3 regions of the Pseudomonas sp. 1121_17 genome follow, and region 2 is predicted to be linked to each of the others. Evidence: riboswitches for the same ligand, from Rfam matches in the RefSeq annotation. Region 2 holds a riboswitch; each other region holds the start of a gene.
What was found. Region 2 has a riboswitch for cobalamin ahead of FW789_RS21395 (TonB-dependent receptor). Riboswitches for the same ligand answer to the same signal wherever they lie in the genome.
Positions count from the first base shown of each region.

Region 1: another riboswitch for cobalamin. It lies ahead of FW789_RS05750 (CbtB domain-containing protein); the one in region 2 lies ahead of FW789_RS21395 (TonB-dependent receptor).
Region 3: another riboswitch for cobalamin. It lies ahead of cobO (cob(I)yrinic acid a,c-diamide adenosyltransferase); the one in region 2 lies ahead of FW789_RS21395 (TonB-dependent receptor).

Region 1 is NZ_VXCX01000002.1:191,160-195,645, reverse strand. Features, by position in the region: gene cobW (cobalamin biosynthesis protein CobW) at 1-848, opposite strand, end outside; cobalamin riboswitch at 949-1,145, opposite strand; cobalamin riboswitch at 1,263-1,486, shown strand; gene FW789_RS05750 (CbtB domain-containing protein) at 1,586-1,771, shown strand; gene FW789_RS05745 (CbtA family protein) at 1,782-2,471, shown strand; gene FW789_RS05740 (cobalamin biosynthesis protein) at 2,471-2,875, shown strand; gene cobM (precorrin-4 C(11)-methyltransferase) at 2,906-3,661, shown strand; gene FW789_RS05730 (DUF1272 domain-containing protein) at 3,723-3,965, shown strand; gene FW789_RS05725 (response regulator transcription factor) at 4,193-4,486, shown strand, end outside.
Region 2 is NZ_VXCX01000014.1:50,087-54,572, reverse strand. Features, by position in the region: gene FW789_RS21410 (carboxymuconolactone decarboxylase family protein) at 1-221, shown strand, start outside; gene FW789_RS21405 (GNAT family N-acetyltransferase) at 299-868, shown strand; gene FW789_RS21400 (outer membrane beta-barrel protein) at 922-1,668, opposite strand; cobalamin riboswitch at 1,831-2,034, shown strand; gene FW789_RS21395 (TonB-dependent receptor) at 2,147-4,270, shown strand; gene FW789_RS21390 (DUF1624 domain-containing protein) at 4,411-4,486, shown strand, end outside.
Region 3 is NZ_VXCX01000001.1:9,221-13,706, reverse strand. Features, by position in the region: gene FW789_RS00070 (cobyrinate a,c-diamide synthase) at 1-1,131, opposite strand, end outside; gene cobO (cob(I)yrinic acid a,c-diamide adenosyltransferase) at 1,128-1,739, opposite strand; cobalamin riboswitch at 1,859-2,011, opposite strand; gene FW789_RS00060 (hypothetical protein) at 2,162-2,740, shown strand; gene FW789_RS00055 (PQQ-dependent sugar dehydrogenase) at 2,822-4,138, shown strand.

The DNA of each region.
Region 1 (4,486 bases), on a different contig from region 2:
TGGTTGAGGGCCGTCAGCAGCAAGCGCTCATCGGCCTCTGGCAAATCCAGCGAGATCGAGTCGAAGGCATCATGGTCGTGATCGTCATGATCATCGTCGTCATGGTGGCTGTCATGATGAGTTCGGCGCCCATCAATGTGCGCTTCCGATTCGGCACCCAGGCCCAGCAGCACATCCAGCGGCAGGCGGCCGCTGCTGGCTTCGATGACCTTGACCGCCGGCGGCAGCTCTTCGCAGACTTCGGCGCGAACCTTGGCCAGGCCTTCGGCGTCGATCAGGTCAGCCTTGTTCAGCACCACCAGGTCAGCGCTGGCCAGCTGGTCGGCAAACAGTTCGTGCAGCGGCGACTCATGATCCAGGTTCGGGTCGAGCTTGCGCTGGGCATCGACCTGGTCAGGGAACGCTGCGAAGGTGCCGGCAGCCACTGCCGGGCTGTCGACCACGGTGATCACCGCATCGACCGTGCAGGCGTTGCGGATTTCTGGCCACTGGAAGGCTTGCACCAGCGGTTTGGGCAAGGCCAGGCCGCTGGTTTCGATCAGAATGTGGTCCAGATCGCCGCGACGTGCCACCAGTTCACGCATGACCGGGAAGAACTCTTCCTGCACGGTGCAGCACAGGCAGCCGTTGGCCAGCTCGAAGACACGCCCGTAGGCTTCTTCTTCGGTACAGCCGATGGTGCATTGTTTAAGGATTTCGCCGTCGATACCGAGTTCGCCGAACTCGTTGACGATCACCGCGATGCGCCTACCCTGGGCGTTGTCGAGCATGTGCCGCAGCAACGTGGTTTTGCCCGAGCCGAGGAAGCCGGTGACGATGGTGACGGGGAGTTTGGCCAGTGTTTTCATGGATGCGTGCCCTTGGCAGAATGGCGCGGGCATGCAGGACGAGCGCCGCAGGCTGTCACAGCCGGGCTTGTTCGCCTCCGGATCACCCCGCCCGGATTAAAGTCGAAATCGTCTCGAGGCAGGTCTCCTGGCTTGCACCGCACCGGCGCCGGGCCGGTTAGATGACGCCTTCCCGCGCAAGGCGCAGTGGCTGTGTCGATCCTGATCAGTGCTTACAGTTGCGGGGGCAGCCGCGGCTTGACCGCGTTCCCGTCTTAGCTCCGGCCACGCCGGAGAACCTCGAAGCAGACAAGGCTACGCACCCCGGCGGCAAGCTGCAAGCGGCTTTAGGGGCTGTCATCTGCCTTATATAGGCGGCTGAATGCACACTGGCGTGCAACTTGTCACTTGCAGCGCGCCGCTGCGGCATGGTTTGCTAGCGCCTTGCGTTCAGGTGCCCCCTATGGGGTGAAACGGGAAACCGGTGCGTCGCTGGCCTCAATAGAGAGCCCGACTACTCCGGTGCTGCCCCCGCAACGGTAAGCGAGCGAAGTGTCTTGACCACTGTGCCAGGCTGTAGGGCATGGGAAGGTGACGCTTTTCAAGGAGCCCTGCTCCTCCTCGTGAGCCCGGAGACCGGCCTGCGTAGTCGAATATCAACACCCCGCGGTGGGCGGGCGCTGTCGCATTGCCCTGGGCCATCCGCGCCCGGGGCCGGTGCGCCTGCCCCCTGCCTATAACAAGCAGAGGATTGCGTCATGCCCATCACCAGTGCCAAACACAGCATCGCCACCCCCGTCAGCCTCAGTCAACGCCTGGTCATCGCCGTCGGCGCCAGCCTGGTTGGCCTGTGCCTGGTGTACTTCGCCGGTTTCTCGCACATCGAAGCGGTGCACAACGCAGCCCACGATACGCGCCACAGCGCTGCCTTCCCCTGCCACTGAGTAGACTCGCATGATCACGCGCATTGCCCGTACTGCAGGGTTCAGCGGCCTGCTCGCCGCCCTGCTGCTGACCCTGCTGCAAAGCTTCTGGATCAGCCCGTTGATCCTCGAAGCGGAAACCTTCGAGAGCCCAGCGCCGGCTGGCCAGCACGAGCATGATGACAGCGCCGTTGCTGCCCACGAGCACAGCGCCGAAGCCTGGGCGCCTGAAGACGGCTGGCAGCGCGTGCTGGCCACCACCGGCGGCAACCTGGTGGTTGCGGTCGGCTTTGCCCTGATGCTGGCAGCGCTGTACAGCCTGCGCGAACCCAACCGGGTCGCCACCGGAGCGCTGTGGGGCCTGGCCGGTTTTGCCGTGTTCTGCCTGGCGCCAACCCTGGGCTTGCCGGCCGAGCTGCCGGGCACGGCGGCAGCCAACCTTGGCCAACGTCAGACCTGGTGGATCGGCACTGCGGCCGCAACTGCGGTCGGCCTGGGCCTGATTGTGTTTGCCCAGCATTGGCTGCTGAAGGTAGTCGGCGTACTGCTGTTGGCGCTGCCACACGTGATCGGCGCGCCGCAGCCGAGCGTGCATGAAAGTCTTGCGCCTGAGGCCCTGGCAACCCAGTTCAAAATCGCCTCGTGGCTGACCAATGCCGCCTTCTGGATTGCCTTGGGCTTGCTCAGTGCGTGGTTGTTCCGCCGTTCGCGGCAGGCTTGATGTCTGAGCCGCGACCCGCCGTGTATGTCGGCGTTGGCTGCCGCAAGGGCTGCCCCGCCGACCTGCTTGAGGCCCTGCTGCTACAAAGTCTTGCCAGCCTTGGCTTAACCCTGCATGCAGTGCAGGGCATCGCCAGTATCGAGCTGAAAGTCAGCGAGGCTGGCCTGCATCAACTGGCCGATCGCCTGCAACTGGCGCTGGAGTTTTTTCCCGCAGAGCAGTTGCAGCGTTTTGCCCCCCAGCTCAGCCAGCACTCCGCTACAGCCTTCGCCCACAGCGGCTGCTGGGGCGTAGCCGAAAGCACCGCCCTGGCCTTTGCCGCGCATGCTCACGGCAGCGCGCGGCTGGTGCTCACCCGGCAAACGTTGGCGGGCGCTACCCTCGCCCTCGCCAGTGCTGGATAATCGCCTCCATCTTATTTGCAAGGATTTGCCATGACGGTCTACTTCATCGGCGCCGGCCCGGGCGATCCGGAACTGATCACGGTCAAAGGCCAGCGCCTGATCCGGCACTGCCCGGTGATCATCTACGCGGGCTCGCTGGTCCCCGCCGCAGTGCTCGAGGGTCACAGCGCCGAAACTGTCATCAACAGCGCCGAACTGCACCTTGAGCAGATCATCGACGCCATGCACAGCGCGCATGCGTTAGGCCAAGATGTGGCGCGGGTGCACAGCGGTGACCCGAGCCTGTATGGCGCCATCGGCGAGCAGATCCGTCACTTGCGCGAGCTGGGCATCGACTACCAGATCATCCCTGGGGTAACGGCAACGGCGGCCAGCGCCGCACTGCTGGGTTGTGAACTGACCCTGCCGGGCATCGCCCAAACGGTCATCCTCACCCGTTACGGCGACAGCTCGCCGATGCCCGCCGGCGAACAACTCGGCGATCTGGCCCGGCATGGCAGCACCCTGGCGATTCACCTCGGCGTCAAGCACCTGCCACGGATCGTTGCAGAGCTGCTGCCACATTACGGTGCTGACTGCCCGGTTGCGGTCATCCATCGCGCCACCTGGCCTGATCAGGACTGGGTCAGAGGCACGCTGGCGGACATCGTCGAACTGATCAGTACACGGGATTTTCGGCGAACTGCGCTGATCCTGGTCGGTCACGTCCTGGGGGATACACCGTTCGCCGAATCAGCCCTGTATCGCGCCGGCCACGCTCACCTGTATCGCCCCGGCAACGGCTGATTGCCAGCGCCGCCAGCGCAGAGCAGACTCGACCAACCTTGTTGCTATCGGAACCACGCCCATGCTGGAACTACGCCCCAACTGTGAATGCTGCGCCGTCGAACTGCCCGGCGACAGCCCGGATGCAATGATCTGCTCGTTCGAATGCACGTATTGCCGTAGCTGTGCCGAACAACGTCTGCACGGACGCTGCCCGAACTGCGCTGGTCAGCTGCAAAGCCGGCCGACCCGCGTTGGTAACGCACTGAGCAACAACCCCGCCTCCACTAAGCGCGTCATCAAAGACCACGCGCCCTGCCCCTGATTCCTACCGCCGGCAGGCCGGAAGGCCTGCCACATCCGGATTGTTACCGTACTTTTTTGTAGGAATTTTCCTCAGAATCACCTGGTTTGTTCATCACGCCTATACTCGGCATTACCACGGACTGAGAATCGACGTATCTTGCGCGCTGCCTGAGGTTTGCGGATCAACCCTCAGCTACGTTCCTGTGTGATTCAGGCAACGGACCCTCTTCACCACAGGAGCTAGCAATGACTACCGTGCTGCTGGTCGATGACCACCCAATCGTTCTAACGGCTGTACGCATGCTGCTTGAGCGCGAACGTTTTCGAGTCATTGGCACCGCCGAAGACGGTAAGGAAGCCGTGGAACTGGCCCGCAAACTCTCACCCCAGGTAGTGATCGTTGACATCGGCCTGCCCGAACTGGACGGCATGGAGGTGATCAAGCGCCTGCAGCTGCTGGACCCACCACCCAAGATCATGGCCCTAACCGGGCAGCCTGCCGACCTCTACGTCAGGCGCTGCCTGGACGCCGGGATTGGC
Region 2 (4,486 bases):
ACCACCTGGATGCCAAGACCCGCGAATTGATCTCGCTGGCGGTTGCCGTCACCACCCGCTGCGACGGCTGCATTGCCGTGCACTCCAAGGAAGCCCTCAAGCAGGGCGCGACCCGCGAGCAGATCGCCGAGGCGCTCGGTGTCGCCGTGGCGATGAACGCTGGAGCTGCGCTGGTCTATTCGACCCGAGCTCTGGATGCGCTGGGCCAAGCCGACGAGTAAGCCTGTCGGCGTCGCCGCACTTGCGCGGCGGCGCCTGCACCACCAGACTTGCCGGCTCAGCCCGTGCAGGTACCGCCATGATCCATATCCGCCCCATGACCGCCGCCGACTTCGACGGCTTCTGGCCCACTATGCAAAACATCGTCCAGGCCCGCGAAACCTACGCCTTCGACCCGCAGATCAGCTTCGAGCAGGCGCGCCAGCTGTGGCTGGAGGCACCGCTGCATACACTGGTGGCGGAGCAGGACGGCGAGCTGCTTGGCTCGTATTACCTCAAAGCCAATGCCGCCGGACCCGGCGCCCATGTGGGCAATTGTGGCTATATGGTCTGCCCGGCTGCACGCGGGCGTGGCGTGGCCAGGCTGATGTGCGAGCACTCACAGAAGCTTGCCCGCCAGGAAGGGTTTCTGGCGTTGCAGTTCAATTCGGTGGTTGCGAGTAACGAGGTGGCCGTGGCGCTGTGGCGCAAGCTTGGCTTCGATGAAGTCGGCCGCCTGCCCAAGGCCTACCGGCATGCCCGGCTGGGGCTGGTGGATTGCCTGGTGATGTACAAATGGCTGGCGGATGAGCCGGTGGTGGAGAAACCTGCGCTGCTGATCGGGCGCAAGAACATTGAAGCGCGGGTGTCGCGGCGGCGTGGCAAGTAGCTATAGGTCGGAGTAGTTGGGGCTGCTTTGCAGCCCCACTACAAATCGCTAAATCAGAACGCCAAACCAACCTTCACACCAAACTCATCACGCTTGAGCTTGGTATTGTCAGCCACATCCGAGTCTTCATCGAGTTTGTACTCGGTGCGGGTGTAGTAGACGCTGCCGTAGACCGGCATGCCGCCCTGCTGGTTCATCAGCAGGCTGACTTCGGCATAAGGGTTGGTGCGGTCTTTCATGTCCACGGTGTCGCTGCCGAAATCGTCGACCTTGAGCTTGGCGCGGCCGTCAATGCTACGGCGAGCACCGACTTCAACGCGCAGGGTCGAGGCATCGAACTGGTGGTTGTAGCCGATGGCAGCCTTGGCGAACGGCGACTTGTAGGTCAGCTCGTTGTCCAGGTCGTCGAGCTCAGGCTCGAAGCGCGACCAGTCATAGCCGGCGCCCACGGTGAAGTCGAGGAAGTTGCGCGCATCCATCGCAGCACGCCAGCCCAGGTCCAGATCAACCTTGGCTTCCTTGAGCTTGTTGTCGCTCTTCTTACCATACTTGGCGTCCGCGCCAATCTGGTAGATGAAGCCGGATTCGGCGGTCATCTTGTTGCCATAGTTGGCGAACAGACCACCTTGACCAAGGTGATCGGTCTCCGATTCAGAGCCGCCTTCGAACTTGAATTTGTCGTAGCTGCCGAGCAGGCCGAAAGTGAACAGCGGATCGGTACTTGGCGCAGCGTTGGCAGCAAGCGGGGCAGCGATCAGGGCCAGCAGGCAGGAATGACGCAACAGGTTACGGGTGGACATTGGTAAAGGTCTCCATGACGTGGTGTTTCTGTGACATTCGAGCGCTTCGATGCACACCGAGTGTGAAAAGTTCGAAAAAGAATCAGTAAAAACTCGCAAACCGCTAATGCGTCACAAATTTTTCTTAGCGCCAAGGTTTGACTAAGGCCACTTTCGATGCTCAGATGCGCGCCAGTTTCAGGTGTCCTGCGCCGCCGTGCGCAGGGTGAAACGGGAAGCCGGTGCGTCATCTGCATGACTAGTCCGGCGCTGCCCCCGCAACGGTAAGCGAGTGAAACCTTCGACACACCACTGTGCCCGTGCACGGGAAGGTGAAGGTTTCCAGCCCTCGCAAGCCCGGAGACCGGCCTGCAACTTTCAGTTGGCAAACCCGCGGTGGGCGGGCGCAGGCCGGTTTGCGCGTGCGCCCAGCGTTCGTGCCCGCTTGTCTTTGCGTTGTTTCCACCGGGATCCTTACTTCCTGCACCAGTGGAACGACATGTCCCGTACCAATACCTTTACTCTTCTGGCGGCCTGCATTGCCGCCGCTTCGCCAGCCGTGGCCGCAGAGCCGGCGAGCAAGGTCGTCGCCCTGCCCTCTATCGCGATCAGCGAACGCCGCGACGCAAGCGCCGACCTCACCAGCAGCAGCGAGACCGGCTCGCGCCTCGGCCTCACTGCCCTCGAAACACCAGCCAGTGTCAGCAGCCTTAGCGCCGAACAGATCCAGCAGCGCAGCAACCTCACCGTGCAGGATGCGGTCACCCGCACCCCGGGCATCACCTCCATCGGCACCCCAGGCGATGGCGGCACTGGCCTCAGCGCACGCGGCTTCAACGGCCATGGTTCGGTGATGACCCTGTTCGACGGCGCGCGCCTGTACACCGGTGCCGGCACCCAGACTTTCCCGGTCGACTCATGGCTGGTCGAGCGTATCGAAGTGCTGCGCGGGCCGGCGTCGGTGTTGTACGGCGAAGGCGCCACCGGCGCGGTGGTCAACGTCATCCCGAAAAAGCCCGTGCAAGGCGAGATCCACAACCAGCTGCGCCTGGGCTACGGCTCATGGGACCGCCAGCAACTGGGCCTGGACAGCGGCGGCAGCCTGAGCGAGCGCCTCAGCTACCGCGCCACCATCAACCAGCAGCAAGGCAATGGCTATATCGACCGCGGCGACTCACGCAACCTGGCCCTGGGCCTGGCACTGCGCTTCGATGCCAGCGAAGACCTGAGTTTCACCTTCGCCCACGAACGCGGCGACGCCGAGCCGATGAACTACTTCGGCACACCGCTGATCGCCGGGCACTACCGTGACAGCCTGCGCGACAAGAACTACAACGTGCGTGACGCCGAATTGCGCTACCACGATGAATGGACCCGCCTGAGCAGCGAGTGGGCTATCAGCGACAACGTCAGCGCCAGCAACCAGCTCTATTACATCAAGAGCCGTCGCCACTGGCGCAACGCCGAAAACTACAACTGGGACGCAGACGTCGGCCAACTGCTGCGTAATGGTTTTCTCGAGATCAAGCACAACCAGGAGCAGATCGGTGATCGCCAGAGCTTCACCTTCCAGCACAGCCTGTTTGGCCTGGCCAGCACCACCGTGGTGGGTGCCGAATACAACAAGATCCGTTTCCGCCTGACCAACAACTGGCCCTACAACGATATGGGCAACGACTACATTGACCCGTGGCAGCCCGCGCCCGGCCAGTTCGCCAGCGCCACGCCGCTGCAACCGCGCTCGTTCAGCACCACCCACAGCGCAGCGCTGTTCGCCGAAAACCGCACGCAGTTGACTGAGCAGCTGTCGCTGGTGACCGGTATTCGCCGTGATCAGAACCACATCGAGCGCGACAACCTGATCGACGGCAGCCGCACCGACCGCAGTCTCAGCGGCGGCAACTGGCGCGCCGGGCTGGTCTATGCGCTGACGCCGGACCTGTCGCTGTACGGCCAGTACTCGACCAGTGAAGACGGTGTGGAAAACCTGGTCAGCCTCAGCTCGGCACAGATGAACTTCGACCTGACCGAAGCGCGCCAGACCGAACTTGGCGTCAAGCAGCGCTTTCTTGATGGCGGTGGCGAGTGGACCTTGGCCGCTTATCACATCGTCAAGAAAAAGCTGCTGGTCGACGACCCTGTCAGCCATCAACCGCAACAGGCCGGCCAGCAGACCTCCGATGGCCTGGAGGCGACCCTCGAATTGGCCCTGGCCAACCAGTGGCAGCTGTCGGCCAACGCCGCGCTGCTGCGGGCCAAGTACGACGACTTCAATGAAAGCGTGGCAGGCGTTGCCACCGACCGCAGCGGCAAACGCCCGGCCAATGTGCCGCGACGCAGTGCCAACCTGTGGCTGAGCAAAGGCTTTGGCCAGGACGTCGATGCCGGCGTCGGCCTGCGTTATGTCGACACGCGTTACGCCGACACCGGCAATAGCCAGAGCATCCCCAGCTACACCGTGGTCGATGCCAACCTGGGCTGGCAAGTGCTGCCTGACGTGCGCCTGGGCCTGCAGTTGAACAACCTGTTAAACCGCAACTACGTGACGGCCGCCTACAGCGGCGAGCAGTGGCTGCTGGGCGCACCACGCTCGTATTTCGCCACGCTGGACTACAGCTTCTAAACGCGATTTACCCTGGCTGGCCGCGCAGCAACGGGCTAGCCAGGGCCTTCATGGGCACTACGCTCGCCGATAAAAGGCTTTCAACAGGAAAACCAATAGTTATAAGATAACGTTACACGAAACCTCACCAGCGAAATTTCATGACAAGCGCTCTGACCTCTCCCACCCTCGTCAGCCAACGCCTGCAGAGCATCGATGCCCTGCGCGGGTTGGTCA
Region 3 (4,486 bases), on a different contig from region 2:
GTGATAGGTGTGTCCGCGCAGGGTGCCTTCGGGCAGTTCCACCGCTTGCAGGGCCAGTGCTGCCAGGCGCTTCTGCATCACCGCCTCGCCAGTCAACAAACCAACCAGCGCGGCGCGTTCACCGGCAACATCGGTCAGGTTTTCAAGCAGGTAGAGCATGCCGCCGCACTCGGCCAAAAGCGGCTTGCCAACATTATGGTGAGCGCGAATCGCGTCCAGCATCGGCGTATTGGCGGCCAGCGCATGATGGTGCAATTCGGGGTAGCCGCCTGGCAGATAGAGGCTGTCGACCTGCGGCAGCTCGCTGTCGTGCAGCGGCGAGAAAAACTCCAGCTGAGCCCCCATGGCCCGCAGCAAGTCGAGGTTGGCGCCATAGATGAAGGCAAATGCTTCGTCTTGCGCCACACCGATGCGCACCCCGGCCAACGAGGGCAACGGTGCTGGCAAAGCGGGGCCATCGAAGCTCACCGCTGGCGGCAGCGCTGCATCGCAGCTGCCAGCCAGGGCCTCGGCGGCGGCGTCGAGGCGCTGGTCAAGGTCGTTCAGTTCGCTGGCTTGCACCAGGCCCAGGTGGCGACTCGGCAGCTCGATGCCGCGCTCGCGCGACAGCCCGCCGTACCAGCGCAGGCCTTCGGTCAGGCTGCCTTCAAGTAGTTGCGCGTGGCGCAGGCTGCCAACCCGATTGGCCAGCACCCCGGCGAACGGCAAATCGGCCTGGTAGCGTGCCAGGCCCAGGGCCAGCGCACCAAAGGTCTGGGCCATGGCGGTACCGTCGATCACCGCCAGCACCGGAACGCCGAAATGGCGCGCCAGATCAGCGCTGGACGGAGTGCCATCGAACAAGCCCATGACCCCTTCGATGAGGATCAGGTCGGCCTCGCCGGCAGCTTCCCAGAGCAGTCGCCGGCTCTCTTGCGCGCCAATCATCCACAGATCGAGCTGGTACACCGGTGCGCCGCTGGCCCGCTCCAGAATCATCGGGTCGAGAAAGTCCGGACCGCACTTGAACACCCGCACCTTGCGCCCGAGGTTGCGGTGCAAGCGCGCCAGGGCTGCGGTCACGGTGGTCTTGCCCTGCCCGGAAGCGGGCGCTGCGATCAGCACCGCCGGGCACCGGCGCGGGTCACTCATAGTTCCACGCCCTTCTGGGCGCGGATACCGGCCTGGAAGGCGTGCTTGAGCATGCCCATCTCGGTAACGGTGTCGGCCAGTTCGACCATTTCCGGTTTGGCGCCGCGGCCGGTGACGATCACGTGCTGCATTGGTGGACGAGCCTGAATGTCACTGAGCACCTGGTCCAGATCGAGGTAACCATGCTTGAGGGCGATGTTCAGCTCATCCAGCACAACGAAATGAATCGACGGGTCCTGCAGCATTTGCCGCGATACCGCCCAGGCGGCTTCTGCCGCGGCGATGTCGCGCTGGCGGTCCTGGGTTTCCCAGGTAAAGCCCTCGCCCATCACGTGGTAGCGCACCTGCTCGGGGAAACGGCGGAAGAACAGCTCCTCGCCGGTGCTGTTGCGGCCCTTGATGAACTGCACCACGCCGCACTGCATGTCATGGCCCAGCGCGCGGGCGAGCATGCCGAAAGCCGAGCTGCTTTTGCCCTTGCCATTACCGGTCAGCACCAGCAGCAGGCCGCATTGATTGGGAGAGTTGGCGATACGCTCGTCGATGATCGCCTTTTTGCGCTGCATGCGCGCCAGGTGACGTTCGTCGCGTTCGGGGTTGTCGCTCATAAGGTTCTCCGCAAGTGCCTGCGCGCGCACCGGGCGGCGACAGATCGAAAGGCAGGCAAACGGAGAACGCGCAGGCGCCGTGGCGCAAACCACAGTGAACTGTGCATCACCCTCCGTGATGCCGTTGGCAGTAACAGGCCGGTCTCCGGGCTCGTGAGCGCTACGTACGCGGCTCACCTACCGTTGCGGGGGCAGCGCCGGACTGGTACCGGCTTCCCAGTTTCACCCCGCCAGACCGCCGTCCGCAGGGCACCTGAAACACGCCGCGAAGGTTAGAGGGTTGCACCGGGAGCGTCAATGAAACAAGGCCGGTTTGGCCTGGATCAATGGCCGATTCGACAGTACAGCGCAGACTGCTAGCATTGACATCATATCGCCATCACTGTAGCTGACCGCGATAATCACAATAAGGAGTGCGCAGCATGCAAGGTCTGATCATCAACAACCCGCGCCTGGAGTTTTTGCGTCCTGCCCTGGAGCGCTGGGTCGACTGCATCGATCGCTTCGCCGAACTCAACCATGCCAGCGACGCGCCGTACTGGCATGGTGCAGCGGCCAACGTCGGCCTGCTGGCTGCCGCCGCCTGGCAAGCCGAGCTGGTCGCCCTGACCCAGTTTGCCAGCAGCAAGCAACGCGAAGAAGGCGAGCGCGAAGGCCGTTGTGACCTGACCATCAGCACCGCCGAGGAGTCGATCCACACGCACGCCAGCCAGCGCTGGCCGCGCATTGCCCGGCTCGACCTGACCGCCGCCCTGCAAGAAACCACCAGCGCCGCCAAGCCGATTGCCTATGCCAGCCAGCTCAAAGCCGGGGCGCTGTTCGTCAGCCCGTGGAAAGCCGGCCAGCACGCCAGCCCGGAAGAACTCCAGGACCTGGTCGATGACCTGCAAAAGCACACCGCCTGCGCCGTTGCCTGGTACTTCCCGTACGCCTATCGCAAGCTGCACAACGAGCTCGGCCAGTATTTCCCAGGTGTTGCATTGCTGTTCAAGCAAGCGTGAAGCACCCCTGCGCCGCGCCGGGTTGAACCTCGCCCGGCGGCTATGGTTCTGTATGCCATAGCCCTTGTCGAGAGCCCGCCCATGAACAGAATGCGCAGTGCCGTTGTGCTCGCCTTGCTCGCAGGCCTCGGCGGCTGCGGCGAGACCGCCAGCCTCAGGGTCAACGATGGCATCGGCCCCACACCGCAGTTACCGGCGCCAAACAAAACCCTGTTGCCAACCGTCAACGTCGCGCCAGCGGTCGGCTGGCCGCAGGGTGGCAAACCGGTTGCAGCGGCCGGCACTCAGGTTGCGCTATTTGCCGACCACCTCGACCATCCGCGCTGGCTGTATGTGCTGCCCAATGGCGACGTGCTGGTCGCCGAAACCAACGCACCGGCCAAGCCGGACGACAGCAAAGGCCTGCGCGGCTGGTTCATGAAACGAGCCATGTCCTTGGCCGGTGCAGGCGTCCCCACCGCCAACCGCATCACCCTGCTGCGCGACCGCGACCATGACGGCGTTGCCGAAACCCGCAGCCGCTTTATCGAAGGGCTCAACTCGCCCTTCGGCATGGTGTTGGTAGGCAAGGACCTGTACATCGCCGATACCGACAAGCTGCTGCGCTTCGATTACGTGACCGACGCGTTGCAGATCGACGGGCGCGGGCAGAAGGTCATCGACCTGCCGGGTGGCACCCTCAATCACCACTGGACCAAGAACGTGATTGCCAGCCCCGACGGGCGCAAGCTGTACGTCACGGTAGGCTCCAACAGCAACGTGGCAGAGAACGGCATGCAGCAAGAGCAAGGCCGCGCGGCGATCTGGGAAGTGGACCGCGCCACCGGCAGCCACCGCATCTTCGCCTCCGGGCTGCGCAACCCGAATGGATTGGCCTGGCAGCCGCAATCCGGGGCGCTATGGACGGCAGTCAACGAGCGCGACGAGATCGGCAGCGACCTGGTCCCGGACTACATCACCTCGGTCAAGGATGGCGGTTTCTACGGCTGGCCGTACAGCTACTACGGGCAGCACGTAGACGTGCGGGTGCAACCACAAGACCCAGCCAAAGTCGCCCAGGCGCTGGTACCGGATTACGCCGTGGGGCCACATACCGCTTCGCTTGGCCTGGCCTTCATCGAGCCGGGTTTATTGCCCGCACCGTTTGGCCGTGGCGCGCTGATTGGTCAACACGGCTCGTGGAACCGCAAGCCACACAGTGGTTACAAAGTGATCTTTGTGCCGTTCGATGCGAATGGCAAGCCGGCAGGCCAGGCAATAGACCTGCTGAGCAGTTTCTTGAATGAACAGGGTGAGGCAATGGGCCGGCCGGTTGGCGTGGTCAGCGATCAGAGCGAAGGCGTGCTGGTGGCTGATGATGTGGGCAACGTAATCTGGCGAGTGAGCGCAGCGAAGTAACTGAAAAAGCCACTCAGCCACTGCTTTTGACTCTCGCCCTTGATCTGCGCCAGCGCAGCGAGGCGTGCTCTTGACCTTGATCTGCTTTTGATCTTGATCCATCGGCGACTCAGGAGGCCGAGCGCAGGTCTTGCGAAGGGAGGTGCCGGCCATGGATGGCCGGCAAGCGCTGCGGCCCAGGATGGGCCGTACAGCGCGGTCCTCCCGGGAGCAAGGCCGGAGCGAGGGAACCCCGCAGCGCAGCGGAGGGGCCGGATGTGGAGCCAAGCATTTTTTTGGTTACTTTTTTGGGGCGTTTGCCAAAAAAGTGACTCGCCGTAAGGGCGAAAGGGGCCCACAAGACCACCA